DNA from 3 places in the Paenibacillus antri genome. Region 2 is predicted to be linked to each of the others. Evidence: riboswitches for the same ligand, from Rfam matches in the RefSeq annotation. Region 2 holds a riboswitch; each other region holds the start of a gene.
What was found. A riboswitch is a leader RNA that binds a small molecule or an ion and turns the genes downstream of it on or off. The one in region 2 is predicted to bind cyclic di-AMP.
Positions count from the first base shown of each region.

Region 1: it holds a riboswitch for cyclic di-AMP, as region 2 does, so the genes downstream of both, FE782_RS22295 (CAP domain-containing protein) here and FE782_RS23640 (C40 family peptidase) in region 2, are expected to answer to the same signal.
Region 3: it holds a riboswitch for cyclic di-AMP, as region 2 does, so the genes downstream of both, FE782_RS15115 (potassium channel family protein) here and FE782_RS23640 (C40 family peptidase) in region 2, are expected to answer to the same signal.

Region 1 is NZ_VCIW01000017.1:96,731-106,637, reverse strand. Features, by position in the region: gene fdhA (formaldehyde dehydrogenase, glutathione-independent) at 376-1,590, shown strand; gene FE782_RS22325 (phosphotransferase family protein) at 2,241-2,696, shown strand; gene FE782_RS22315 (TetR/AcrR family transcriptional regulator) at 3,131-3,796, shown strand; gene FE782_RS22310 (pentapeptide repeat-containing protein) at 3,910-4,581, shown strand; gene FE782_RS22305 (ABC transporter ATP-binding protein) at 4,597-5,358, shown strand; gene FE782_RS22300 (ABC transporter permease) at 5,359-6,126, shown strand; gene FE782_RS22295 (CAP domain-containing protein) at 6,209-6,832, opposite strand; cyclic di-AMP (ydaO/yuaA leader) riboswitch at 6,838-6,969, opposite strand; gene FE782_RS22290 (hypothetical protein) at 7,187-7,375, shown strand; gene FE782_RS22285 (phosphotransferase enzyme family protein) at 7,449-8,429, shown strand; gene FE782_RS22280 (ABC transporter ATP-binding protein) at 8,785-9,907, opposite strand, start outside.
Region 2 is NZ_VCIW01000019.1:28,359-38,265, reverse strand. Features, by position in the region: gene FE782_RS23650 (Crp/Fnr family transcriptional regulator) at 1-641, opposite strand, end outside; gene FE782_RS23645 (HD-GYP domain-containing protein) at 681-1,796, opposite strand; gene FE782_RS23640 (C40 family peptidase) at 2,098-2,745, opposite strand; cyclic di-AMP (ydaO/yuaA leader) riboswitch at 2,748-2,893, opposite strand; gene FE782_RS23635 (hypothetical protein) at 3,348-4,160, opposite strand; gene FE782_RS23630 (M1 family metallopeptidase) at 4,197-6,242, opposite strand; gene FE782_RS23625 (YwhD family protein) at 6,340-6,849, shown strand; gene FE782_RS23620 (extracellular solute-binding protein) at 6,926-8,323, shown strand; gene FE782_RS23615 (carbohydrate binding domain-containing protein) at 8,533-9,907, shown strand, end outside.
Region 3 is NZ_VCIW01000009.1:110,404-120,310, reverse strand. Features, by position in the region: partial or broken gene FE782_RS32905 (hypothetical protein) at 1-24, shown strand, start outside; gene FE782_RS32900 (excalibur calcium-binding domain-containing protein) at 19-228, shown strand; gene FE782_RS15120 (TrkH family potassium uptake protein) at 225-1,568, opposite strand; gene FE782_RS15115 (potassium channel family protein) at 1,579-2,241, opposite strand; cyclic di-AMP (ydaO/yuaA leader) riboswitch at 2,369-2,558, opposite strand; gene FE782_RS15110 (CBO0543 family protein) at 2,774-3,268, shown strand; tRNA gene FE782_RS15105 (tRNA-Gly) at 3,437-3,510, opposite strand; gene FE782_RS15100 (aldo/keto reductase) at 3,627-4,562, shown strand; gene FE782_RS15095 (copper resistance CopC/CopD family protein) at 4,788-6,683, opposite strand; gene FE782_RS15090 (DUF2203 domain-containing protein) at 6,593-7,006, opposite strand; gene FE782_RS15085 (PhzF family phenazine biosynthesis protein) at 7,110-8,015, shown strand; gene FE782_RS15080 (ATP-binding protein) at 8,028-9,907, opposite strand, start outside.

The sequences.
Region 1 (9,907 bases), on a different contig from region 2:
GTAGTGTAAGGAGAAAATAGTGTTGGAGGTAATTTATTTTGAATCAAGAATGGTTTGATTCATGAAATTATTAATAATAAAAAGAATTTAGTGGCGGTTTTGTGGAAACAACAATCACCACATGGCGGCAGCCGGAACGCGATCGGCTGCCGTTGTTCATTGAAGTAATTGGGCAGGATAGTTTAGGATAGGATAAACCCTAGATTTCCGAAAATAAAACGCGCGGGAGGCGTTTCGCCGCGTCTACTTCCTTATTTTGACGAAAAAATATGAAAGCGATATCATAAACCTCGCCGAATCTCTAGTATAATGAAGTAGACCTACGGAAGCGACTTACATACGCGCAAAGCATATTCGATGAGGAGCGATGAAGGGATGGCTGGGAATCGAGCGGTTGTGTATGTAGAACCAGGTAAGGTGGAAGTTAGGGAAACCGATTATCCGGATTTGGTGCTGCGGGACGGACCGGGCGTGAATCCGTTGAACGTCGGCCGGAAGTGCGAACACGGCGTCATATTGAAGGTCGTCACGACGAATATTTGCGGAAGCGATCAACACATGGTTCGGGGAAGAACGACCGCCCCGAGCGGATTGATTCTCGGCCATGAAATTACAGGGGAAGTCATCGAGGTCGGGCGCGACGTCGAGTTTATGAAGAAGGGGGATCTCGTGTCCGTCCCGTTCAATATCGCATGCGGCCGCTGTCGGAGCTGCAAGGAACGAGACACCCATATTTGCGAACATGTAAATCCCGACCGTCCTGGATCGGCCTACGGCTACGTGGACATGGGAGGCTGGGTCGGCGGCCAATCGGAATACGTCATGGTGCCCTACGCAGACTTCCAACTGTTGAAGTTCCCGAATAAGGAACAAGCCATGGAGAAAATCTTAGACCTGACCATGCTGTCCGACATCTTCCCGACCGGTTACCACGGGGCGGTAAGCGCGGGCGTCAAGCCGGGCGCGACGGTGTACATTGCCGGAGCCGGCCCGGTCGGACTCGCGGCCGCGCATTCGGCGCAGCTGCTCGGTGCCTCCGTCGTCATCGTCGGCGATCTGAACGCGGAACGGCTGACGCAGGCGCGAAGCTTCGGATGCGAGACGGTGAATTTGAGGGAGCATCCGAATTTGGGCGAGCAGATCGAACAAATCCTTGGCATCCCCGAGGTCGACTGCGCGATCGACTGCGTCGGTTTCGAGGCGAGCGGCCATGGGCCGGGGCAAGGGGAGGCGCCGGCCACCGTTTTGAACTCCATCATGCAGGTGACGCGCGCGGGCGGACGTCTCGGCATCCCGGGTCTGTACGTCACAGGCGATCCGGGAGCCGTCGACGAGGATGCCAAGATCGGCACGTTGAAGATCCGCTTGGGGTTAGGTTGGGTGAAGGCGCATACGTTCGTGACGGGGCAGACGCCCGTCATGAAATACAATCGAGACCTTATGATGGCTATTCTTAGCGGCCGGGCGCAAATCGCGAAAGCCGTGAACGCGACGAAGATTTCGCTGGATCAGGCGCCGGAGGCGTACAAGGCGTTCGACAGCGGGGCTTCCCGCAAGTTCGTGATCGACCCGCACGGCATGACGAATTAAACTTATAACACGAAAACGGTCGATCAGGAGTCTGCTCCTGAACGGCCGTTTTTTTCTACGACAGACCAATTAACTAAGCCGAGATCGATGATCGGTTAAAAGTACAGGGGAGCCACGCCGACGTTAGGCGTAATCTGGGCGAAACACTGGACCGATCCTTCTCGCCTCCTAGTATGGCCATTTACGCGAGATTGCTTGGATCCGCAGACTGCACAGCGTGTCGGCCATGGCCCCTTACCGTGGGCTCGACGTTTCCTGGTTTTCAGGTAATCACTGCTGTCCCGGGACGTGAGCTGGTCCTCGACGGGTGCCATCGTTTCTAGTCCTACTCCCTGACCTTTCGCTTCGAACACGTTAGTCCGGATCGATTAGGGTTACGCGCCGAAAGTCGAACTGCCTTTTCCGGCCTAGCCGGCTGCCAATACCGATGGATCGTCATTGGCACGGGCGGGCACGTGGTTGGCATGCGGCGCCTACTTTCAGCAATTCGCAGTCCCTGGTCGCTCAACTAACGGGTACGAGAGCGTCATATTCTTGCGGAACTACACTCTTATGGCGAGGAAATTCCTGTTCCAACTGGCGCACTCCGAGAGGATTTTTCTATTCCATTCTTGCCACACCTTAGCTATATTTGGGGTGAAGGGTGGAACATGTTGCCGACGTCTGCAGCGAGTATGATAAGTCCTTATCTGATACACTTAAAACAGTTATTCAGTACCGTTGAATCGCTTGCGCATGAACTCAGGGGCAATGATCTGCGAATGGTACTATGCCATACGGATCTGCATAACTGGAATCTTATTGATTCGTGTGGACGTCTGTACCTGATCGATTGGGAGGGGCTTCGGCTGTCCCCAATCGAAGCGGATTTCATGTTCTTGGTGAACCGTTCAAACTACAGTGAATTTGTAAATATATATAAACATGAAATTTTTTCCATTCAGCGCAATGCACTCAAGTTTTATAAGGGCAGACGGAAGTTGGAAGACATTTGGGAGTTTATTGAACAACTTGTCTACGATCAGCAAACCGAAGAACAACAACATGAAACCACGACCTTACTATCCAAAGAGCTTGAGGAGATGCACCATTGCCTTGACGATTAAGCTTTAGAGGATCTTACTCTTAAACAATGCGTAGAACTACCCTGATAATAACGCATAACGTACCCCTAAAAAAGACAATAACAAACTAGGCGCAGCTTGAATGGTTTTTAAAAAGCTGCGTCTTCTTTGTATGGGAGGGGAAGGGTCAGAACGCTTCAGATGTGGCTAGTGTTACGGTAAAACCAAGGTTTTCGAGCTTTCGAACCGTCTGTCTCACGATGGCGTCTTGGTGTCGCTTCTCAAAGTAATCCGAGCCTAAGTCCTTGGAATCTTCCTGCCGGGTCAGTAGATAGTAAGCGATCGTCATGTTAACGGGTACGTTAGTTGTACAAAGCCCCCCAATAAAAAATATTTTTTTGGGAGGGATTGACATCGTAAAGTCGATCGGATATATTTGTTACATACCAACCGAATGTATGAAAGGAGGCGAACAAATGGCAAGAAATAAATATCCGGAAGAAACCATCAACCAGATCCTAACCGTAGCTCTTAACCTGTTCATAGAAAAAGGATACGAGCAGACCTCCGTTCAGGATATCATTAATGAGCTGGGCGGGCTGACAAAAGGGGCGATTTACCATCACTTCAAGTCGAAGGAAGAGATCTGGCAGGCCGTCACCGACCATATGTTCAAAGGTATTGACGAAGTGCTGTCCCCCGTCAGGGACGACAATGGGCTGACCGGCCGGGAGAAGCTCCGCAAGATTTCCCGCGTCTCTCTCGACAATCCCGCCCAGAACGAACTGGCATCGGCGGCGCCGAACCTCTTACGCAATCCGAAGCTGCTGGCGGCACAGATCGAGAACATCATCGAAAAAGCCGTACCCGTGTATATCCAGCCCATCATCGAACAAGGGATGCGAGACGGCTCGATCCGAACCGATCATCCAAGGGAGCTAAGCGAAGTGTTGATGATTCTCACCAACGTTTGGCTAAACCCGGCGGTCATACCGGCATCGCCCGAGACGATGTTGCGCAAGATAAGGCTGTTCGATGAAATATTGAAAGGCCTAGGGTTAGACCTGTTCGATGAGCAAATGTTTCAACGCTACGAGGAACTGTTGCGTTTGTCAGCTAGAGAAGTCAGCAAAGAAACCTAAACTGCCGCGAGGCAGCTTATTTTTAAACCAATACATACCATCGGTTGGTATGTACAAGTGATCCGGGTTCAAAGCGCTTGTTAGAAAACCTATTAAAAGGAGAAGTGAATGTAATGAATCAGAAAATGACCTCCCGCTCGCCGGAGCGGCAAGCAGTACCGAACTTTAGCGCAAGTAACTTGGCCGAGAGCGACTTTGCCGGCGTTACGGCTCATAAAGGGCAGTTTACAAGCAGCGCGCTGCGAGGCTCCGACTTTTCCGGCGCGGATTTGACCGGCAGTTCGTTTCAGGGCAGCGACGTACGCGATGCCGAGTTTGACGGCGCGAATCTGACGGACTGCAGCCTATCCGCCCTTGACCTGTCGAATGCAAGCTTCCACAAGTCGATCCTCGTGCGCACCGACTTCAGCGGCGCGAATCTTAACGGAACCCAATTCGCAGGAGTAACGCTGACCGACGTAACGTTAACGAAAACCGATCTTAGAAAGACGATTTTCGAAGGTTGTTTATTTGACGGGGTCGACTTCACGAACTCCGATCTGAGCGGGCAGCGTTTCGACGGACAGACGTTTATCGGCGTCAAGTTTGAGAAAGCGGCGTTAACCGAAGTTTCGTTCAAGGGCGCTACATTCAAAAACGTTTCTTTCCACCCGGGTTTTACGTTGTCTAAGAAGTACTATCGTATGATCAAAACCATCTGCTTTGACGGCGCAACGATGGATAAACTGACCTATGCGCTGCTCAAGGGCATGGAAGCCGATTTGTCCAAAGTTACAGTTATATAAGGGAGGGGAAAGAATATGCAATCCAAGGCCATTCAAGTAAAAGGGCTGCAAAAAACCTACAAGCAGCTTCATGTCCTAAAGGGCGTAGATTTCGAGGTGGAAAAGGGCAGTATTTTCGCCCTGCTCGGCTCCAACGGGGCGGGTAAGACGACGACCGTCAAAATCCTCACCACGCTGCTCAAACCGGACAGCGGAACCGCCGTCGTCAACGGATTCGATGTTGTATCAAAGCCGGACCATGTGCGGCAGTCGATCAGTTTGACCGGTCAATTCGCCGCGGTCGACGAGATTTTAACCGGGCGGGAGAATCTGATTTTGATCGCCAAGCTGCGGCATCTTGCAAATCCGCGTCAGGTTGCGGACGATATGCTTGCACGCTTCGGCTTGACGGATGCCGCGGACCGTAAGGCATCTACTTATTCGGGCGGTATGCGGCGCAGGCTCGACATCGCCTTGAGCCTTGTGGGAAAACCGCAGATCATCTTCCTCGACGAGCCGACGACCGGGCTTGACCCCGAGGCGCGCATCGAGGTTTGGAAGATCGTCAAGGAGCTTGCCGACGGCGGAACGACGATCTTTCTAACCACGCAGTATTTGGAGGAGGCCGAACAGCTCGCCGATCGAATCGCCATTTTGCACGAGGGCAGAATTATCGCAAGCGGCACGCTTTCGGAGCTGAAAAAGCTGTTCCCTTCCGCAAAGGTGGAGTATGTGGAAAAGCAGCCGTCGTTAGAGGAAATCTTCCTCGCCATCGTCGGCAAGAAGGAGGCCATGTAAATGGAAGCGACAAAGAAACATTTTTTCAGTGATATGGGCGTAATGCTCGGACGTTCCATGCGCCATATTTTCCGCAGCATGGACACCATCGTCACGGTCTGCATCACACCGATTGCGATGATGCTGCTGTTCGTCTATGTGTTCGGCGGTGCGATCCAGACCGGTACGGATAACTATGTGAACTACCTTCTGCCCGGGATCCTGCTGATTGCGATTGCAAGCGGTATTGCCTATACGTCGTACCGCCTGTTTCTGGATAAGCAACGGGGCATCATCGAGCGGTTCCACACGATGCCGATTGCGCGTTCCGCCGTGCTGTGGGGACATGTGCTGACATCGGTGGTATCCAACGTCATTTCTCTGGTCGTCATCATTCTCGTAGCGCTCTTGATGGGCTTCCGCTCGTCGGCGGGTGTGCTGCCATGGCTTGCCGTAGCAGGTATCCTTGTGCTGTTTACGCTGGCATTGACTTGGGTCGCGGCGATTGCCGGGTTGACCGCTAAATCGGTGGAAGGCGCAAGCGCATTTTCCTATCCGCTGATCTTCCTTCCGTTTATCAGCTCGGCGTTCGTGCCGACCGATACGATGCCGAAAGTCGTACGCGTCTTTGCCGAAAACCAGCCGGTGACCTCGATCGTGGACGCGATTCGTGCGCTGCTGTCGGGTCAACCGGTGGGCAATGATATATGGGTCGCCCTTGCATGGTGCGTCGGAATCACGCTCGTAGCTTATCTCTTTGCCATGAGGGCGTATAAAAAGCGGGGGTAGGAATACGGAGACGATAGCGCAATAATACTGGGAGCAGATCGCCGCGGCAGCTGCTCCTGTTGTTTGGTTGAAGTAATGTTTCTTAATTCGCGATAAACTCTTGCACCCATACTCCGTTGTAGTAGCCTACGCCGATGTGGGTAAAGTTTGGGGATAGGATGTTCCGCCGATGCCCCGTGCTGTTCATCCAAGCATTCATGACTTCCTGCGGGGTTCTCTGTCCCTTGGCAATGTTCTCGCCGGCGTACGTATAGCGGATGCCATACGCATTCATCATCTGGAACGGAGACCCGTAAGTCGGGGACGTGTGGCTGAAATAGTTACTGTTGTACATTTCCTTCGCTTTATCTAATGCCATTACGGATAAGCTATTATTGCTCAATAGCGGCTTCAGGCCAGCTTTCTCGCGTTCTTGGTTCACCAACGTAACGATTTGCTGCGAGAAGGTCGATGCAGTCGATTGGGTCCCTGTGCTTTGTTGAGCGGCAGGAATATTAATCACCATACCTGTCCGAATGTTATTCGGATTGGCCACCTGAGGATTCGCGGAAATTAGGGTGTTGAGGGTGACTCCATAACGAGCGGCGATTTTCCACATCGTATCGCTGCCCTTTACCGTATACGAGGCGGCAGAAGCCGAACCGGCGGAAGCGAAAGTACTTAGGGCAAGAACTCCGGCTAAAACGATCTTCTTTGAACCTCTCACTGAAATCTTCTCCTTTAAACAGCCTGCGAGGTTAGCTGACGGGTTCGGGTCAAAGAGCAATCACCCTGCCACGATGTGGCTTCACCCCATAGAATGGATCCCCCGCGCTTCTTAAGAAGCTTCGGCTTTCATGAAATTTCTCAGAAAAAGATGCAAAGAGACATGACTTTTAGATGCCTTTCTGAGATGCGAATTATTTTAGCATAGGAGAATAGGAGGGGCATTGCACAAAAATATCCAAAGTTCTTAGGCGAGGAGTGATCCGATCGTGGATGGGCGCATAAGAGGCTTGTAATATCTAAACGCTACTTTTTCCAGATTTGTCAGTATATAAAGGATATTAGGGGGGAGAAGATGCACGATAAACCTAAATTTACACTAACAGGTGCAATTATCTTTCTAGGCATTGCCATTTTATTAGGCTCGTGCCAGATTTCTAATGCAATAAAATCAACAAATTATGGTCCCAATTACGAAGATGAATTCAATATGTTCAACAACATTTTGGAGGATCTTGTAAAAACACTTGAGAAAAACCAATAACCGGAATTCAGACGAATTTAGAAAGGAGGGCTGAGAAGAACATATGTTTCTTGAATCCCACGAATCGGGGTGCATGACGGACGATAAGATCGCAGGGCTTCTGCTCCAGTATGGCATCGCCCGTCCAGAAACAACGATGCTCAGGCATAACGAAAACCGGACTTATAAAGTGATCGATAGGTCGAACGGCGATGCGTATCTTCTTCGCGTGCACGATCCGATAACCGTTAATTTGGCCGGCATACAGCATACAAAACAAGGAGTTGAGTCCGAGTTACGGCTTTTGGAGGCGATTGCTCGCAGGACGAACCTGGCTGTACAAACACCCGTAGAGAGTCTATCCGGACAACTCGTAACCGAGATCGAATTCGACGGGCGGAGTCTATGCTGCTCGTTGCTCCGCTGGATCGAAGGCCGCAATATGACGAAGGAGGACTTATCGACTCCTGATGCAGCATACAACTTGGGCGCTCAGGTAGCGAGCCTACATGAGTTCTTTAGTAACTATAACGAAGTCGTCCTTCAGGATCGGCCAGATTACGGTATTCGTAGAACCCAAAAGATGCTCAAGCAAATTCGGCGCGGCGTCGAACTTGAATTGTTCTCGGATGAGACTTACGGTGTGGTGGAGCAAACGCTCGAACTCATCGTTGATCGGTTGAAGGCCGGACGTCCTGAAATGTTGAAGCAGGGGATAATCCACGCGGATTTAAACATGGGTAACTTGCTGGTTACGCCGCTAGGGAGGTCCGTATTTATCGATTACAGCTTATTCGGCTTCGGTTATCGTCTGTTTGATGTAGCGATGACGGCTTTAAATGCCCCGAGAGAAACTAGAGAGCAAGTCGTCAATGGGTACTACGGCCAAGAGCCGCCGCAAGAGGGAATATACTCGGTAATCGAAGGTTTCATGCTTTCCGCAGTGTTAGGATATTACGCTTTCGTGATGGAAAACGAAGCTGTCCATCCATGGATTCGGGAAAGGATGCCGCAGTTTTGCGCTCAACGGTGCGTGCCCTTCCTCAACGACGAAAGGATCTTTCACAGTTTTTGAGCTACAAGCAATTTCGGACGATGTTGCCGAAAGGGTAGGTTTGCCTCCGCTTGACGTCCGAGCCCGGCAACTTCGGCTTCTTGTGGATGCGTACGGTTTAGATCCGAAACAGAGGCATGAACTGTACGATCTGATCTTAGAGGTAGTTGTACGCGAGACAGCCGAGGAAGCAATTGAGCAACGAATTACTCCAGACTGTCACGGGCCGCTTTGGGGGCTTGCATGGAGAGCGCGGGCAGCGGCATGGATCGTGCGGAATCGCATCGTTTTGCAATATTCGCTTGTTTAGGCAGGGTTGGACCAAAAATGACCATCCGATTTTCGGATGGTCATTTTACCTGTTTTGTAGATATGTTTATCCAACCGGTTGGAACTGCATGTAATGGAGCTTGGCATACATCCCGTTATTTTTTAGCAACGTTTCGTGCGTTCCTTCCTCCGCAATCCCTTGCTCCGAAAGCACGATGATTCTTTCCGCATTTCGGACGGTGGACAGCCGGTGCGCAATGACGAAGGTCGTGCGGTTCCTCGCCAGCTTGTCGAGGCTTTCCTGCACCACCCGCTCGCTTTCGTTGTCCAGGGCGGAAGTAGCTTCGTCGAATATGAGGATGGAAGGGTTTTTCAAGAACACGCGCGCGATGCTGATGCGCTGTTTCTGACCGCCTGAAAGCTTAACGCCGCGTTGTCCGATGTGGGAATGGTAGCCGTCCGGCAAACCCATGATAAAATCGTGGGCGTCGGCGTTCTTGGCGGCTTGGATCACTTCCTCGTCGGTAGCCTCTGGCCTCCCGTATAAAATGTTCTCTTTCACGGTACCCGAAAACAAATAAACATCTTGCTGCACGACCCCGATATGGTCTCGCAGAGACGTAAGCCGGATCGACTTTATATCGGTGCCGTCGATTCGAATCGTTCCTTCTGTCGTTTCGTAAAATCGCGGAATTAGGCTGCATAGAGTCGTTTTTCCGACTCCGGAAGAACCTACGAGCGCAATATATTCCCCGGGATGCGCAGTGATGTTAATATTCCTGAATACATGGTTCGAGTCGCCGGCATATTGGAAACCCACGTTGATGAACTCCACCTTGCCCTTCACATCCGTTAACGCGACGGCGTCTTCGGCGCTTGCAATGTCCGGCTTAACATCCATGATCTCGACGAACCGTTCGAAGCCCGCGACTCCGTTTTGCAAATTTTGAGTGAAATTCACTAATCTTTTGATCGGATCAATCAGGGTATTCAAGTATAAGAGGAAGGTAATCAGCTGAGTTAGCTGCAGGAGATGATAACTGATCAGAACGGCGCCTGCGATCACAACCGCAATATTGATAAAAGAAATAAACGAAAGCAATCCATTGTAAAACACCGCCTCAGCGAAATACCCTCTTTTCCTGCTTTCCAAGAAACGACGGTTGCTGCTTCTGAACTTCTCCATTTCAATAGCTTCGTTGGCAAACGACTGCACGACTCTGATCCCG
Region 2 (9,907 bases):
ATCCGCTTCTTCTCGACGATGATCATCCCTTCCTCGGACAGCTCCTGCAGCACCTTCGTGGCCGATTCCCGCGCCGTGCCCGCGAAGCTCGCCAGCTGCTGGTGCGTCATGCGAATGTCGACCAGCAGGCCGTCGCCGAGCTTGACGCCGCGCTCCTCCGCGAGACGGAGAATCGTGCGGATGATGCGCGACCGGACGTCGAGAAACGTCAGGTTGTAAATTTGATCGTTCGCGTTCCGGAGGCGCTGCACCGTCACCTCGAGCAGCTTAATGCAGATGCGCGGATGCTTCTCCATGAACTCGTAGAAGACGGATCGCTTCATCGTATAAATCGAACAAGACTCTAACGTTTCCGCGGTGGCGGAGCGGTTGAGAGCCGGTTGAATGACCGCCATTTCGCCGAAGAAGTCTCCGGGACCGAACAGCGCCAGAATGATTTCCTTCTCGTCGTCGAAGCGATAAATCTTGACGACGCCGGACTTCACGACGAACAGCTCGTCGCCCGGGTCGCCCTCCATGAAGAGCAGCTTCCCGCGATTCCACTTGTTCTCTTGGAACAAGGGAGAGATCGTCCGCAGCTCTTCCTCCGTCAAATCCTGAAACAAAGGGACGTTGCGCAATAGCCCGATAAGGGCGCTCATGACGAACCCTGGCCTTTCTGCAGCGAGGTTTAGGACCTGTTATCCGGCGTAGGATCGGATGTCGCCCACGGATCGAATCATGATGTTGAGATGCTTCGCGAGCTGGAGTTCGTAGGGGATTTTCAATTCTTCTCCGTTAGGGTTCGTCAATACGCGGATCGTCGGCCGCTGCAAGCACGACGAGTCGAGGCGGGAGACGACCCCCTTCTCGCCGGTGTTCAACGTGACCGTCGTACCTGGAGGGAAGATCGCTACCTTGTTTCTAAATTGCTCTACCTTACCACGATCATACGCGCTTTCGACGTTCGCGTAAAGATAATCCATCGCTTCGTGCGGCAGCATGGCGTTCCGGTAGCTGCGGTGACTGACGAGCGCATCGTAGGCGTCGATCATGCCGATGAGCTTGGCATACGGGTGAATGGCATTGCCCCGCAGCCCGAAGGGGTAGCCGAGGCCGTCCACCCGCTCGTGATGCTGCAGCGCGCATTGCGCGGCGACGAGCGAGACGCTGCCATCGTCCTTGAGCAGCCTGTAGCCAAGCTCCGCATGGCGGCGGAGCGTCCGCAGGTCCTCGTCGCTCAGTCTCGTACGCTTCGACAGCAGCTCCTGCGGGACGAGCAGCTTGCCGATATCGTGGAACAGCGCGGCCGCGCATACGGTGCGCAGCTCGTCCGCGGCGGCGCCTTCGGCCATGGCGAGCTTCGTCGCGAAGACGGAGACGTTCAAGGCGTTATTGACGAAATGGTGCTCGAGCTTGTCGCCCGTCGCGGCCGTCGCCCGAATGTGGACGATCGGCATGTTACGGTTCGCGACGATGTCGTCTACGATATGCTTGACGCTGTCCGAGACGAGCCGAGAGAACGTCACGACGCGTCCGCCGCCGGCGGGACCGCCCGCCCGGACGTAGTCCATGCATTGTTGGAGAGAACCGTGCACCAGACGCCGCGTCTCTTCCCGGATCGTCTCTTCGACGATGATGTCGTCCGTCCGCGGATCGTCGATATATAGTTGATGAATGCCCATATTTCGCAGACGCAGAATAACGGGTTGGGTCAGCTCGTACCCGTACCCGAGCAGTACTTGCCCATGCTCCGTCAGAACGGCTTTGCCGAGCTTCATGCCCGGAGCGCAGGATTCGATCGTTACTAATCTCATGTCTTTCTCACACCTCGGTAAACCGCTTGAATCGGTCGGCATCCGCCGCCTATGTATTATGTCACAGGAGGCCGAGGGATTCTGTGAGTTGGGTAACAAAACACAACAAATCCGTCACATTCCTGCATGAAAATGGGAAATAGGAACCGGCTTCATCCAGGATTAACGACTCTATCGCGCGCGACGGAGGTTCGGCGGGGCGGAATTGGAGTCGCCTTCAAGCGGGCAATAGATGTCTTTGGTCTTGGGTAACGGAAAAGAAAAATCCCCGATGCGCATGGAGCGCGTCGGGGATTCGGTGTTACATGAGCTGTCGCAACGCTTCGACGACGTCCTCGACCGCGACGTTCTCGCCGGCATGCTCCGCCGCGAGTTCCGCCGCTTCCGTCGAAAGCGCGACATCTTCCGTCACGGCGGCCGCTTCGGGAGCCGGGGCTGGTGCCGGAGCTGGAGGCGCTTCCGCGACGACCGGCGCCGCCGGAGCGGCTTCCGTCGCGAGGGCGACATATTGCGTCTCGTCGAGGACGCGACGCGCAGTGACGTAGCGCTTGGAATAATAGCTGTCGTTCATCTTGCCGATCGACACGCCGCGGGAGCTGGAGGAATGGGCGAAGTTGCCGTCTCCCATATAGATGCCGACGTGCGAGATGCCCTTGCCGTCCGTGTTGAAGAATACCAAGTCGCCCGGACGAAGCTCGTCCTTGCCGACTTTCGCGCCGACGGTCGCTTGATCCGCGGACCGACGAGGCAGATCGATGCCGAGCTTCTCGAAGACGTAGCCGGTAAACCCGGAGCAGTCGAAGCCCTTCGTCGTCGTACCTCCGTACTTGTAGTCGACGCCGACCAATCGATCGACGGCCGTCTCGAGTTCCGTAGCCGCGGCCGCGCTGCCGGCGAACGCGCCGAACCCGATGGACAATGCCAACACCAGAGATGCTGCCTTCTTCAATTGTATACCCCTTCCGATGCCGACGAGGTTAGCTTAAGGGTTCGGTTGAAGGTTCCCTATGATCCCTAGTTGCGAGATCAATTCACCCAAGACTGGTTCCCCCGTAGCCCGGGTCGAATGCGACGCGGACATTAGGCAATAATCGATTTTTTTCGACCTCCGTTATATTCGACAGTTTTCGTCGGAATCCTCCTATTCTAGTAAAATATTCAGGCGATAAAATGATAGTGACCAACGGTCGAAAAAAGAGGCGGTCGATCCTGCTAGGTTAGGAGAGGCGGGAACATGAACGCGATGCGTCTGGGGCACGAACGAGCGGTACGACGGATCGTCGAACGGATGAAGGCATGGGTCGGGGACGGGGGGCTGACGCTGCAAACTGGCATGAGGCGCTAGAAACAGCCAAAGTTCGAAGGAGGAGTCGAATTGTCGGAACCGACGCATTTCGAGATCGAAACGAGACATCCGGAGCGAACGATGTCTCTTTACGCGGCATTGTTCGGGTAGACGTGCGAGGAAGCGATGGAAGGCTGCAAGCTCGATAACGACGAGGGGGACATCGAGCGCGCATGGCGCCAGATGTCCCCCTTTATATATGAAGCTTACCGATGCGCCGACCAGAGGTGATACTGGGCGTTGATGCCCCATAGCTTCAGCAAGGCGCGCACGATCGGGTACGACTGGTGGACGACGACCGCGAGGAAGCCGGCCCACCAGAGCGACAGCGCGCTCGCGGCCAAGCTGACGGCGAGGCCGACCGCGAACGTCGCGAGCGCGAGGGCCGCGATCGGCAACCCCCGGCGGGCGAACAGCCCGAGTCCGGCCCAGCCGCCGCGACCCTCCACGATGCCGAAGCCGATATACATGAAGGCGAGATCCAGAATGCCTTGGTAGACGAGCCAGCCGATCGCATACGGCGCGGCCGCGGCCGCGACGGACGGCCAATCGTACGCGGTCGACGCCGCCGCAAGCGCGCGCGGAATCGCCCAGACGAGCGGCGCGAACGTCAACAGCGTCTGCAATCCGTACAACAGCAGGAACGGCTTCGCGTACGTCTTCGCCCCGCGGACGAACGCTTTCCGATGGCCGTCTCCGCCGTTCGCCAGCGCGTTGTAAATCCCGGCGTTCAGCAGCGGGGTGATCAGCATGCGGACGAGCAGCAGGACGAGAATCGTCCACGCGTAAGGGGCGATCAAGCCTGTCTTCGTCAGCTGGAATTCGGCCTCCAGCCAGAACAGGCGATCCGCGGATTGCGCCAATTCGCCGCCGGGGTAGCGATGAAGCAGCGGAACGACGATCGACTTCACATATTTATAGAGCGCGAAGCCCCATCCATACTGATAGAAGAAAATGAGGAACAATAGAAACCAACTGCGACGGGCGGCGGCCCATCCCGATTTCGCGTACGACCACATGAAGCGCGCCTCCTCTCCGTAATTTCGGCTCGTTCGTTACCAGACCACCGTGCCGAACAGCGCTTCGAGCAGCTTCGCGACGCCCATCGTCCAGCGGGTCTCCAGCTTATCGTCCACGTCGGTCTTCATGAAATTGTTAATGCGCTTATGCTCGAGAACGACGCCGTGCTCCGGGTCGACGACGACGTGCTTCAGCTTCGCGGCGTGCGGCGGCAGCGCGAAGACGACGCTGTCTTCCTTCCCCGGCCATTCCTCTCGAATCGTCTGACCGTCCTCGTAGAGGAACCGGACGGATACCGGACCGTCCTTGCCGCCGCGGCTCGATACGGTGACGCGGTAGGCGTACGTCCCGGCGTCCGATTTCGCGCGTTCGATGCGCTCCACCGCGTAATCGGCCATCTGGTCGCCGTACACGAACTGATCGAAGAACGGAGCCCAGCTTCGTTTCGTTACGTCTTCCGCCGTCTTCTGGAAGTCGCCCGTCGACGGGTGCCGGAACTTCCACCGGTCGAAGTAGGCGCGAAGCACGCGTTTCATCTTCGCTTCGCCGATCTCCTTTTCCATCGCCAGCAGCACGAGCTTCCCCCGAATGTACACGTTGTCCGCGTAATGATCGTGGCTGTCGAAGTTCCAGGCGAAGCGGGTGAGCGAGGCCGGGTTCGTCATGTAGCTCGCTTCCAGCGTCGTGCTCGGCGTCAAGCCGTATTCGGCTTCCATGAGCTTATCCTCGGCGTACGAGGTGAAGCCTTCGTCCAACCACGCCTCTTCGAATTCGTTGCTGGCGACCATGCCGTACCAATACTGATGGCCGATCTCGTGCACGACGACGCGTTCGAGCTCGTACCCGACGTCCGCCGAATCGGCCGCCCAGGCGGTGACGAGCGTGGGGTACTCCATGCCGCCCGCGCCGCCCGCGCCTTCCGGGGGCACGACGATCGAAAGCGTGCTGTACGGATAAGGGCCGTACCATTCGCTGAAGTGCTGCAGCGACTTCTTGGCCGCGTAGAGATACCGCTCCTTCAGCTCCAGATGCGTCGGATCGAGATACAGCTTGATCTTGACGCCGGGCACGTTCGGCGCCGAATACGGCTCCTCCGCGTAGACGAAGTGGGGCGACGCCGACCAGGCGAAGTCGTGCACGTCGTCCGCATAGAAGTGGTACGTCTTCGTGCCCGACTTCTTATCGACGACGGCGGGCTTCGGCGGAAAGCCGGTGGCCGCGACGACGTAATCGGTCGGAACCTTGATCTTCACGTTATAGATGCCGAAGTCCGCGTAATACTCGGAGTTGCCGTGATATTGGTGAGCGTTCCACCCCTCGGCCGTGCGGCCGCGCGTCCCGGCGGGCTCGTAAACCGCGATCTTCGGAAACCATTGCCCGGCCATCACGAAGTCGTCCTTGTACCCCATGCGGGCGAAAACTTCGGGCAGCCGCACGGTGAACGACATCTTCAGCGTCACCGTTCCGTTCGGGGGAACCGCCTTCGGCAGGCGGAGCTTCGCCAGCGTCTTGTCCGCCTTGTTGCCGTCGTCGGGCTGCTCGAACGCGAGACGATGGGTCAGATCGAGCCCCTCGGTCGTCTCGATCGAGGAGATCGTCATGCCGCCATAGCTGTTGGCCGTCCGCTTATCCTCGCGCAGCTTGCCCCCCGACTCCCGCATGAAGGTCGTCTTGTCGGATTCGAACGCGTTCGGGTATAAGTGGAAGTACAGCTCTTGCACCTTCTCCTTGCCAGGGTTGCGCCAGGTCACGGTCTGCGTGCCGTGGAGCGCATGGTTGTCCGCGTCCAGCGCGACGCCGATGTGATATTCCACGACGCGGTTGCTCATCGGCTTCGGAGCGGGAGGCTTTTCGGGGACCGGGGGCGCCACGTTCGGAGCCGGGTTCGGATTCGGGCCCGCATTCGTTTTCGGCGCCGGCGCCTTCTCCGGGCCGGCGACGCCGAACGTCGCGACCGCTTCGCCGAAGGAACTGTCGCCGTCGGCGGGGGCGCCGAGCTCTCCCCAAAGCGCGACCCATACCGCGAAGGCGACGCCGGCGATCGCGACCGGCCGCCAGCGGCCTAACTTCATCTTTTTCATGATTTTCACCCCGTTGACAAGCGTCTAGTGGATGTATATGTTTGTCCCCCGGGGATTATTTCGGGTACAATAGAAGAAATTCTAACGAGGAACGAAGGTGGGGGCGCACGTGGAAGTCGGCGGGAAGAAGATCAATGCGCTGAACGTCGTCAGCAATAAGGAGCATAAGGGGTTCGGCGCGGGCTCCATCGATTTGAACAACGTATCGGCCGTCATTATCGATAAGGACGGGGAAGAAGCTTACATCGATCTGGGCGCCCTGCATGCGAAGAGCAAGGTGGAGAAGGGCATCAAGTTTTCCGCGAACAAGGAAGACGTGCCGAACGGCCGCCGCTGTTGGATCGTGTGGATCGCGGTCGACAAGCGCGAAGAAGGCATGTATTACGCGGGAGCGACGGCTTGCGAGATGCTGGTCGATACCGAAGCGCGGCGCGGGTGGAAGATTCTCGCGGATCACGTGAACAAGATGGATTACGCGATGAAGCGGCGCATCGTCTTGGACGGGTTATCCGACGGGGAGAAGGCGGCGTTGAAGCGATGCCTGATCGAGTACAACGAAGGCATGTGGGACGCTTCGACCGATGAGTTGAAGGAGAAGCTGGGGTAGACGGATCGGCCGCTTTCGCGCGAGGCGTCGCGCGGGGGCGGTTTTTCGCGTGGAGCCGGTCGAAGGGGACTATGTCATGGCTAAGCCCGATCGTAAAACATTCGTAGATCGTTCCAATCAACTGATCGCCCATATCCGAACGAATCTGGCGAACGGCACCTATCAGGTCGGCGATTATTTGCCGTCGGAGGTCGCGTTCGCCGAACAGTTCGATCTGAGCAAAAACTCCGTCCGCGCCGCGATGGGGAAGCTGGTGGAAGAAGGCTTGATCCGGAAGGTCCCGCGCGTGGGCACGCAGGTGGCGGCGTCGGGCCGGCAGAACGCGCTGCGCCTCGGGCTGTACCCGTCGTTATACGCGGACGCGAAGCTGAACGACTTGTTGGCGTCGTATCGGCGAGAGCATCCCGAGGTTCGCGTGGAGACGGTCACGCTCCCGTACTCGAATCCGGATTCCATCCGGCAGCTGTTGGCGTACGGCGTCGTAGACGTCGTGCTGCTGAACAATCTGGACTATTTATATTTCCGGGACAACAGCCTTCTTTCGTTATTCGAGCCCCAGGCTCCGCAGGCAAGCTCGTTCCCCTTTTTAAATAAGCTTTTTATGGAACATACGGAGCCGGATCGGGTTTTCTTGCGGCCGTTCGTGTTTTCGCCCGTGATCCTGTGCTACAATCGCGATCACTTCCGGGAGGCGGGAGCGTTCGAGCCGGACAGCAGCTGGACGTGGGGCGACCTGAGGCAAACGTTGAAGAAGCTGGCCGGGGAGAGCCGGTACGGCTTGTTCTTCCACTTATCCTCCAACAACCGGTGGCCGATCTTCCTGCTGCAAAACGGCGTCTCCTTCGCCCGGGAGGACGGGCTTCCGCATCCGGGACGATCGAACCGGCTGGAAGCGTTCCGGGACGTGCGGGAGCTCATCCACGAAGACGGCTTGTTTCCGCGCATGCTGTCGTTCAGCTTGCACGACGTAGAGCTGCTCTTCAAGCAGGAGAAGGTGTCCGTCATTCTGACGACGTATTATCGGTTGAACGAGCTGGCGGACGCGGGGTTTCCGTTCGACATCGCGCAGCTGCCGCGATCCGAGGGCGGAAGCGCCGATACGCTGCTGCTGTGCACCGGCGTCGGCGTCAACGCGTCGTCGGCGCAGAAGAAAGAGGCGGAAAGCCTGGCGAGTTTTCTCTTATCGGAGGAAGCGGCGACGACGATTCGCCGCGGCACGTTCACGCTTCCCGCGAACAAGCGGGTCGCGGACGGGATCGCGTCGGAGCTGCCGAACGCGCCGAGGCGGTTCGATATTTACCGCGAAATGATCCCGAGCTTCGCCGCTCACGACCGGTTGGGGTTGGTTCCCGAGGAGATCGAGACGTTCGGGAAGTGTCTCGGGCAATACTACTCGAAGCTGATCGACGAAGAAGGCCTTATTCAAATGTTTCATACGTTGATCAGGGAAGGGAAAACGCATACGCAAGGATGAAGGTTCATCTTGCAGCCCACAAAGGGTGCAGGATGGACTTTTTTTGTTTTCACGCACATTTTCACGTTGATATTCCGTTTTTGTTTCTTTAAAATGAACTACAAATGAACCACAACTATTATTTTAGGAGGTTAATAGAAGTTAATTCCTTTTATGTGATCCACGTGTAAACTAGGTTTTGCGCGACAAATTCGAAAGGTTGTGATGCGATGTTTGAAAGCGTTATCGGTCGTTGGAAAAAATTCGCTCCCGTCGCGTTGTCCGCGGCGTTGATCGGCGCGGTCGTCTTACCGGCCGCGCCGGATTCGAACGCGTCGGCGGCGGATGCCGTCGTCGTTCCGAGAACGTTCTCGGTTCCCGAGGATCTCGGCACCCAGGTCACGGCGCCGAATACGTTCAATGCCGCGTTCGGCGCGGAGGACGGGAAAGACGTGATGTACACCACGGTAGCGGGTTCCGCCGTGCATTCCGCCATCTTCAGCGTCGTCGATCTGGATACGAACCGGGTCGTCCGGGAGCTTCCCTTAAGCGGCGGAGGCCAATCCTGGGGTCATGCCATCGACTCTCAAGGCAATGTGTACACCGTGGCGGGCAACGCATTGTACGTGTATTCTCCCGTAACGAAGCAGGTTCGAACGATCGGAGCCGTGCCGGAGGCGACATCGCTGTATTCGATCGTAGTGGACGAATCGGATCGCGTCTATGGCGGCGGATATCCGAGCGGGAAGGTGTTCGTGTACGACCCGGCGCAAGACGAGCTGACGCTGCTGACCGACCGGCTGGCCGAGGCGCAGCAATACGTGCGGGGGATCGCGTATTACGAAGGGTATTTGTACGCGGGAACCGGGACGAAGGGCGGCTTGTTTCGGATCGATCCGGCCGACGGCGCGAAGACGCAAATCCCTTTTCCGGAAAATGCTCTGTTCTCGCCCGCCGACGCTCCCACCGTGTATTCCATGAATGCCGTCGGTCATTATTTGTTCGTCATGATGAGCACGAGTCCGACGTCGCTCTTCATCTACGATTTGGAGAACGAGCGCTGGGTCGACATCGTTGAAAATTATAGAGGCTTGTTCGTGTCTCCGGAGAAAGACGGCAAAGTGTATTTCCCGGCCGACGGAGAGCTGAAGACGTTCGATCTGACGACGGAGGAAGTGGCGGGCACCGGAATCGCGTTCGGCACGTACATCCGGACCGGCGCTTGGGTCGAGCTGGACGATCAGGAGCAGTTCCCGGGCGCGTCGCTGGTCACGGTGACGTTCAACGGCGCTCCGTTAATCGCGAATGTCGAGAAGGGCGTCGCGACCAGCTTCCCGTCTATTATCTCGGGGACTCCGGTATCGATTCAATCGATCGCGACCGGACCCGACGGGTTGATTTACAGCACCGGCTACCAAGGGACGAAGGGCGCCCGGTACGACATCGACACCGGGGAGATCGAGCATTTTCGGATGGGGCAGGCCGAAGGGATGATCGCGTGGGGCGACAAGGTCGTCTTCGGCGAATACCCCGGAGGCTATATCTACGAGCTCGACACGAAGCAGCCGATCGGCGACGACAACCCGAAGTCGATCTATCATATCG
Region 3 (9,907 bases), on a different contig from region 2:
GGCACGCGCGTCCGATTCGTGGTGGCGAAGCCCGCGCTGACGTTCGGCGATTATACGGCGGAGCGAGAGGCGCTTCGATCGGAGGAGGCGGAACCCTCGTCGTCGTCAGTTTCCTACGCGAATTGCGCCGCGGTGCGAGCCGCCGGGAAAGCGCCGCTCTACGAGGGAGACCCAGGGTACAGCGCGAAGCTGGACCGCGACCGGGACGGGATCGCGTGCGAGACTTAACCGATCAATACCTTCTCTTCCGGATACCCGATCGTCGATTCTCTTCTCCGCTTGGCTAAAGCATAAGCAAGCGTCAGCGGTCCTAGCCGACCTACGAACATCGTTACGCTCAGGAGCAGCTTTCCCGCCGGCGATAAGTCGAACGTAATCCCGAGGGAGAGACCGACGGTGCTGAACGCGGAGGTCGTCTCGAACAAGATGGCGATAAAATCCTGATTCCGCTCCGTAATGGTGAGCAGGAAGGCTACCAACATCACAACCCCGAGCGAGATGATAATGACGGACAAGGCCCGCAATACGATCTCATACGCGATGTTACGGTTAAAAATCCGAACCTGCTCCCTGCCCCGGATACTGCTGAACACCGCAAGCAATAAGACCACGAACGTATTGGTTTTGATGCCGCCGCCGGTCGAACCCGAGGAAGCTCCGATGAACATGAGGAAAATGATAAAAAATTGAGTCGCCGTCATTAATTCGGAGGTAAACATCGTGTTAAATCCCGCCGTTCTCGGCGTAACGCTTTGGAAATAAGCGGCCCAGACTCGCTCCGACCAAGTGAAGGTTTCATAAGCCGTGGGGTTCAACAGTTCGAGCAGAAACACGACGACAAACCCGCCGATCAGAAGACACCCGCTTGAAAGCAGTACGATTTTCGAATGTAAAGACAATGCGTCCCATTTCCGCTTCCGGAACAGATCGAGCAGCACCGTGAACCCGATGCCCCCGATCATAAACAAAAAAGTGATGACGACGTTCACGACCGGGTCTCCGACGAATCGATTCAACCCGTCGGGCCAGAGGGAGAACCCCGCGTTGTTAAACGCCGATACGGAATGAAAGACGGCGTAGTACGCCGCTATCCCTACCCCCATATCCGGCGCCCAACGAAGGGTGAGGATGACGCTTCCCGCCAATTCGACGATTAGAGCGATAAAGAAAATGCTAAGCGATAAACGAACGAGTCCTTGGATCGAGTTGGAATTCGTCGACGTCTGAATGAGCGTCCGTTCCTTCAGCCCGAGCCGCTTGCCCAGCAGCACGGCGATAATGACGCCGAAGGTCATAAATCCGAGACCGCCGAGCTGGACCAAAACGAGCAGTACGATTTCACCGAACATCGTAAGCTGCTGACCCGGATCGAACACCGCGAGACCCGTCACGCAAACCGCGGAGGTCGCCATAAAAAAAGAATCGAGCAGCCCGAGGGATTCGCCCGACGTCGAGGATATCGGCAGCGACAACAGCATCGTCCCAAGCAAAATAATGGCGGCGAAACCGAAGACCATCCATTGCTGCGGACTGATCTCGATGGAACGCTTCACATTAGATCTCAGCACGAGTTCACCTCTATTCCGCGATCCCTTTTTCGAAACGAGTGATATCTTGGTTGGATCCGATCATGACGAGAACGTCTCCTTCTTGAATCTTGTCGTCCGCAAGAGGAGACACGATCATGGAGTTGTCCTTTCTCTTAATGGCCACCACGTTACAACCGTATTTCGCCCGGATATTGATCGCTTTGAGCGATTTATCGTACATCGCTTTCGGCGCCAACACCTCGACGAGACTGAAATCCGGAGATAATTCCAAATAATCGACCGTGTTATTCGACGTGATTTGATGGGCCACCCGGATGCCCGTGTCCCGCTCCGGCTGAATGATATGATCCGCGCCGATCCGCTCGAGCACGCGTCGATGGTATTCGCTCGTCGCCTTGGCCGTGACTTTCTTGATCCCCATATCCTTCAAGATGAGCGAAGTAAGAATGCTCGCTTGGAGATCGTCTCCGATCGCCACGATCGCGTGGTCCATATTCGAAACGCCCAGCTCCTTTAGAACCTTTTCGTCCGTCGAATCGGCTTGAAAAACATGAGTTATGATGCTCGAAAAGTCCTGTACTTTTCGAATATCCCGGTCGATCGCCATCACTTCGTACCCTAGAGAAATCAACGTTCTCGCGACGGTCCCTCCGAAGCGCCCAAGGCCAATGACGATAAACTGTTTTTTCATCCTCTGGTCCCCTCCGTTTCCCCTACTATTTACCTTACAGCGCTTAACTAAACCGCCGAATCCGTGAAAATGACAACAAAAAACCACGGAGGCTTGCGCCCCCGTGGTCTAAGCAGATCACAAGATCACATCCTCTTCTCCACGCTTACGAGGTTAGCTGTCGGATTCGGGCGGTAAGAGTCGCCCTACGCGGATGGTTCGAAGCAGCGTTCGATTGCTCCGATCCGCGATTCACCCCTTGCAAACCGGTTCGGCATGAAGCGCGGCTTGCGGCGGGTCCCCCGTTTTCCATATCGGAAACTCAGCGATCTATTGGTATTCGCTTTCCATGGAATGAATCATACGCCTCGGAAACGGGTAAGTAAAGTTCGAGTTCGCGCCGTAATCCGGGATAAATCGAGGAAAACGGGCAATGCGCCGGGATAACCGTCCGAATGTGCAGAGCAGCTCCTCCATGATCGGCGCGCCTTTCTGTATTTATCGATAGCGAAAAGGACAATAATAATGGAAAAATGAGATAGGTGGCAGCCGGATGCATGTCATTGTCGCCGTTTGGGTGACTTTCGCTTCGATGCTTTGGGGAAATTGGGCGAATTGGAGAAAGTACCTTCCCACGATTTTGTATATGCCGTTATGTAATCTCTTGTATTTTTACTTAACGAGCGACCATCGCCTCTGGAAGTTGGTCCCTGATGTTCTATTGTCGCAAAAAGGGGTAGACCTTCTTTATTTATTTATCGTCTATCCGCCTACGGTCGTTCTCTTTTTATCCAATTATCCGAATGAACGACAACGCCAGATCGTTCATTTGCTTAAATGGGTATTCCTCTATGCCGGCGTCGAATGGATAGGACATCAAACCGGAAGAATCGTTTACGATAACGGTTGGAACTTCGGGTGGTCCGTTTTCTTTTTGCTTTTTATGTTCCCTATGTTATACCTTCACCACAAGAAACCGATCCTCGCATACGGTTTAAGCGTACTTTGGGTGGTGTTTTATGTCATTGTATTTCAAGTTCCGTTATAATCCCGATTACGAGTTGAATATTCACTAACCCGGCTTACAAGCAGAATCTGTGCTTTGGACCATTTCGGCTCAAAGATTTCTCGTCCCGGCGCTTTCTTCGCGTGCCGGGCTTTTTCCGTACAAAAAAAGAAGCCTTGTATATATCAAGGCTTCTGAACATTTCATGTATGGAGCGGGTGATGGGAATCGAACCCACGCTACCAGCTTGGGAAGCTGGAGTTCTACCATTGAACTACACCCGCAGTGAAAGTAATTATAGTATGTTTCGAAGCGGATTTCAAGGGGGTACGGCGCATTAGTGGACGAACGCCAACATCTGGTAAACTGGAGGCAGAACCGATTAAAGGAGGAGTTTCGCATGAAATACCGGAGATTGGGACGAACGGATCTGAAGGTGTCGGTCATCGGCGTCGGGACGTGGCAGTTCGGGGGCGAATGGGGCCTTACGTATACGCAAGCGGAGGCGGACGCCGTGCTCCGCCGCTCCAAGGAGCAAGGGATCAACCTGATCGATACGGCGGAGTGCTACGGCGATCATCTGTCGGAGCGGCTCATCGGCGGCTTCTTGAAGAACGACCGGCGCGAGGATTGGGTGCTGGCGACGAAGTTCGGCCACCACTTCAACGGCTTGTTCGAGCGCGATCAGCTCTGGTCGGCGGCGGACGTGAGGAAGCAGCTGGAGGATTCGCTGCGCGCCTTGCAGACGGATTACATAGACTTATATCAATTCCACTCGGGCTCGGACGAGGCGTTCGACAACGACGACTTGTGGACGATGCTCGATAAAGAGGTGCAGGCGGGCAAGATCCGCCATCTCGGCGTCTCGATCGGCAGCAACGACAACTTGCATCAGACGGCGGCGGCGACAAAGGTCGGAGCCTCGGCGATCCAGGTCGTCTACAACCGGCTCGACCGGGCGCCGGAAAGCCGCGTCTTCCCGTCCTGCGCGGAGCAGGATCTGGGCGTGCTTGCGCGCGTGCCGCTCGCAAGCGGGTACTTGAGCGGCAAGTACAAGCCGGACGCGGCCTTCGTCGCGACCGACGTGCGCAGCCGCCACGACGCCGAGCAGCGCCGGGCGAAGCTCGAAGAGGTCGAGCGCATCGCGGCGAACGAGGTACCCGCCGGCATGGACATGGCGCAGTGGGCGCTCGCTTGGTGTCTCCGCCACGACGCGGTCACCTGCGTCATTCCGGGCTGCAAGACGCCGGAGCAAGTCGACGCGAACGCCGCCGCGGCGCGGTACGCGAGCGACAAGCATCCGCAGGCGTGGCGGGACGCCGTCGGTACGGTGTAGAGGGCTGCCTTGGACGGGATTTCCTCTCGTCTATCCGTTCGGCGGGGCCAATCGCGACCGCCGAACGGGAAAACCTCCGTCTTATTCCGAATAAATTCGCTTTTCGGACGCCGAACGGCCGCTTATAACGGAGCTTTTCCGGTCCATGGGCCGAATCCGAAGCGCCACTCGAAAATAAACGGGAGGTTTTCCCTTCCGATATTGAAAAAAAGAAGCTGATCGCCCTTACGGGTCGATCAGCTTCTTCGCGTAGTCGATCGTCTCGCCGTTGCTGCGCTGAATGCGCACGCGCAGCTCGGCCGAAGCCGGATCGGCGACGTCGAGCTTGCCGACGAACGTATAATCCTCGAAGCCGGAGAAGCTCTCCCACTCCTCCTTCGGCAGCTCCTTCGCCGTCAGCGAAGCCATACGGTCCGGCTCGCCCGGGACGACGGCGACGACGGTGACGGCGGGCTCCGCTTCGTCCTCGGGCACCCATACCTTCAGCGAGAGCGCGTTCGTCCCTTCGCGCAGATCGGCGATGTCCGCGGTCAGATGCGCCTCCGTCCCCATGACGTGCCAGTGGAATACCACGCGCTCGACGATCGGGCTCTGGTGCGTCATGATGCCGGTAACGACGACGATGCCGAGCAGCAAAGCGACGTCGGCGCGAAGCCACGCGCGGAACGCGTCGGGGCGGCCGTCCGCTTCGAGCAGCCGCTTCCGCAGCAGCGCCGCCACCGGCAGCACCGCGACGGCGAGCGCCGCCTTACCGATCAGAAGCCATCCCCACGTCGTCCGCACGATGTCCGCCAGCGACTCCGTATACAGGAGGGCGGCGACGACGCCCGTGGCGACGAGCACGGCGTAGGACGCGAGCGCCGCGGTCGAGAACGACGGCGCGAACGCCCGGAAGCCGTCCGGGAACTTCCGCAGCAGCAGGACGAGCGCGAGCAGCCCGCCGATCCAGATCGCCGCGGCGACGAGGTGCGCGGCGTCCATCAGCCGCGCCAAGGCGATCGGCTCGAACGCGCTCGCGTGGCCGCGCAGCGTCTTCGCCGCGATCATGAGGAGCGGCCACAAGCCGTCCACCGCGCGACTGCGGAACAAGAGCGGGAAGCCCGCCAGCGACAGCAGGCCGGTGAACAGCCACGATTGGCCGGTTCCGGTCGAGCGCAGCGTGTCCAGGAAGGACGCCGATGCATTGCCGCCGGACAGCTCCGCCCATTGCACGGCGACGTGAACGACGAACAACGCGAGATGCAGCGCCTGCAATCGCATCCCGATACGCCGCCAGTACGCGAGCCGGTCCGCTCCGACCTGCGGCCGCAGCGCGCTCCACAGCGCCCACCCGAGCAATGGCAGCAGCGAGGCGTAATACGCGACGCGGCTGGCGTTCAGGAGGGCCGCGAACGCGGTGCCCGCGCCGGCGGAAGACGAGACCTTCGTCTCGCCGTGCGAATCGTGCCCCGCATGCTCGTCCGCCTCGTCCGGCGCCGTCCCCGGCTCGTCCGCCTCGTCCGGCGCCGTCCCCGGCTCGGCCGCAGGCTCCTCCGCGCCGCCGTCCGGCGCAGGCGGTTCGACCGGCGCCTCAGGCTCCTGCGCCTCGGGCGCCGGCGTCGGTTCCTGCACGGGCTCGGGCGCCGCGACCTCGAACGCGAACCCGCCCTCGATCGGATGCCCGTCCGCCGAGATGACCCGGAACGCAACGTCGTACGTTCCGTTCGAGAGCGGCGGCAGCGCCGCCATCAGCGACTTCCCGCTGCCGTCCAGCGCCGGAGGCTCCAGCGGAACCCCCGCCCCTTCCGGCCCGGTCAGCGTGACCGAATGCAGCGCAGCCGTCGACTCCAGCTTGCCGCTGAACGTCAGATGCAGCATCTCCGGCGGCGTCTCCAGCGTTTCGCCGTCCGCCGGCGCGGAGCCGGACAACGACGTGTGCGCGTAAGCCGTTCCCCCGCCTCCGCCCAACGCGAAGGCGACTACGATCCATATAAGCGCCGCGAACCAGATCCGGCGAAACCAGCCTTCGCCTCGACCGCCGCCGATTCCGTCTATTCCAAGCCTTCGGGAATCGGACGTCGCCCGCGAAAGCCGTCGTCCCGTCCGTGATAAAATTCGATGCGTTCCTCTCCTTGTTTCCAACAAAGCAATACCTCTTCTCCATTGATCCTAGCGGGGAAGTCGACCAGACCGTGATCCACGTCCTTCAGCTCGGCGCCCTTGAGCCGAATGCTGTCGGACAACGTCTTCGCCTCCATCTGCAAAAACTCCATGCTCGCTTCCATCTGAAACAAGTCGTCTTCCGGCGGCTCCTTCGAAGCCTGCTCATGGGTAATGCGCATCTCGCGCAGCTTCAATGCGATCTCCACGAACTCGCGCTTCGTCTTCTGTAAGCGTACGATGTCTTCGCGAATAAAGGGGAGAAGCTCGTTCGCTTCACGCGGAGTGAAAAACCGTCTGTTCATCGTTTCCACGCTCCTTTGTTCCATTGTACACGATGACTAGGTTATAATGCGATCACACGCTGCCAATCCTATCCAACTCCATCGGGAAAAAGGGGTCTTCGCCATGCCGTTCACCGTACCGTATTATATCGTCGACGTATTCGCCGAATCGAAATACGCCGGAAACCAACTCGCCGTCTTCCTCGACGCGGACGATCTGACTTCCGAAGAGATGCAGCGCATCGCGAAGGAAGTCAACTTCTCCGAGACGACCTTCGTCGCGAACGCCCCCGAGGCCGACGGCTCGTACCACGTCCGCATCTTCACGCCCGAGTCGGAGCTGCCGTTCGCCGGACATCCGACCCTTGGGACGGCGTACGTCCTGCAGCGCATTCGCAGTCGCGAGCCGATCGACGCGCTGACGCTGCGGCTCGGCGTCGGCCCGATCGACGTCGCGCTCGAGTACGACGACGGCGCCTCCGAAGCGCCGAGCCGGCTCTGGATGCGCCAGCTTCGGCCGACGTTCGGCGCGGAAGTCCCCCATACGCGAATCGCCGACGTCCTGGGCGTGGACGCCGGCGATATCGAAGATTCGCTGCCTGTGCAAGAAGTATCTACGGGACTCTCGTCTCTCATCGTGCCGCTTCGTTCGCTGAACGCGCTCCGCTCCGCTCGCCCGAACCGGGACAAGCAGCTCGAACTCGCGCAAGCGATCGAGTCGAAGGCCATCCTAGCGTTCGCAAGAGATGCCGTCGAGCCCGGACGCGACTTGCATGTCCGCGTATTCGTGGAATCGCTCGGCATCCCGGAGGACCCGGCGACCGGGAGCGCGAACGGCGCGCTGATCGGGTACTTGCTGCGCCACGGCCTATACGGTGACGCGTTCGAGCTCCGAGCCGAGCAAGGGTATGCCGTCGGTCGCCCGTCTCTCCTGTCGCTGCGCGGAACCAGGAAGAGCGCCGACGACTATGACATCGTCGTCGGCGGCCGCTGCTTCCTCATCGCCCGCGGCGAATGGTTCGCAGGGTAGGGGCTAGCCCGCTCACAGCGGCTCTCCGTCGAGCGCCTGCTTCGCGACCTGCAGCAGCCGCTCCACCGTGAACGGCTTGCGCAAGTAGCGCATCCTCGGCGTCTCGTGGAAGCCTTGCGGCGGATCGAGCACCGTCGTCAAGACGATCGGGACGTCCTGCGCCGCCGGCGTCTCCCGGATCTCCGCGAGGAAGTCCCAGCCCGATTGCCGGCCGCCGAGCTGCACGTCGACGATGCACAGCGCCGGACGCGCTTCGGCGTCCGAACGCCGAAGCGCGAGCGCCGCCGCCTCCGCGGTCGCGAACGGCCGAATCGACAAGCCCAGCTTCTCGAACGCGACGGCGATGAGGCCCGACGCGTTCGTGTCGTCCTCGACGACGACGACGCGGCCCTCCACGGACGGCACCTCGTACAGCGGCAGCGACACCGTGAACGTGCTGCCCGCCCCCAGCTCCGAGTCGAAGCTCATCGCTCCCTCGTGCGCCTCTACGATTTCCTTCACGACCGACAAGCCGAGACCCGTGCCGCCGATCTGCCGTCGATCCGAATTGTCGACCCGGTAAAACTTCGTGAACAGCTTCGGCTTCGCTTCCTCCGGAATGCCGAGACCGAAGTCGGTCACGTCGATGACGCACCGTTCCCCCTCGGTTCGTACCCGCACGACGATCCGATCTTGCCCCGGCGAATATTTCATCGCGTTGCTGATCAGATTGTGCATCACTTGCGTCAGCCGGTCGGCGTCGCCGACGACGTATGGCGCATCCGTCTCGAGCCGCAGCTCGATCCGGTGCGGCCATTGCCCCTTCCACCCTTCGACCAGCTCTCGAAGCCAAGGCTCCACCGCGATCGGCGTCAGGTGATACGTCTGCTTCCCGGACTCCATGCGCTGCAAATCCAGGAAGTCCCCGATCAAGTGGGATAACCGCTGCGATTCCTTGTACACCGTCTCCAGGTATTTCCGCTGCTTCTCCTTCGCCACTTCGCGATGGAGCAAAATTTCCATGAAGCCCATAATGCTCGACAACGGCGTTCGCAGCTCGTGCGAGACGATGCTCACGAACTCGTTCTTCGCTTCGTCCGCCTTCTCTTCCTCCGTCCGGTCGCGGAAGACGAGCAGCAGCTGCCGGTTCGACGCGCCGGACTCCAAGACGTTCGCATGCAGCTCGTAATGCCGCAGAGCCGAGTCTTCGGCCGGCCGGTACGAGAAGCGCGCGTGGAGCTCTTCCGCCGCGCCCTCCTGCAGCGCCGTCAGCTTCCGGTACAAGCCCGTCAACGTGCCGTCGCTGCCCCGCTCCAGCCGCTCGCAGAACTGGGCGACTCCGGCGCCGCGATCCGCCGCCATGCCGAAGAACGCGTCGGCCGTCGGATTCGCGAACCGAACGATGCCGTAATCGCACATGATCAAGCCTTCGTGGATCGACTGGACGATGCCCTGGACGAGGTCGCGCTGCGAGCGGAGACGCTGCTGTTCGTGCTCCAGCTCGACGTTGAGCGTCTCCAGCTCCGCCGCTTGGCGCCGTCGATCCTCGTTCAGCAGCTGCGCGTGGAACGCGATGGAAAACTGCTTCGCGACGCCGGCGATCACGCGAAGGAACGCAGGCTCGGCCGACTTGCTTCCGTATCCCGTGAGAAGCAGGAAGCCGATCGGGGCGAGCTCGTCGTCGAGCAGCGGGCAGTAATGATCGACCGCTTCTTCGTAGCCTCGATGCAGCCCCCGCTCGTCCCCGGTGACCGGGCGGCGCAGCGTCAGAATCGTGCGCTCCCTGAACACGCGGTCCGCGGGGCCGTACAACCGGCCCTGCCCGTTCTCCAGGTCCGCGAGCGTCGCCGGATACCCGACCGCATGCAAGAGCCGCGCATCGCTCCCCCCGGCCGGGCGATGCACGACGAGCG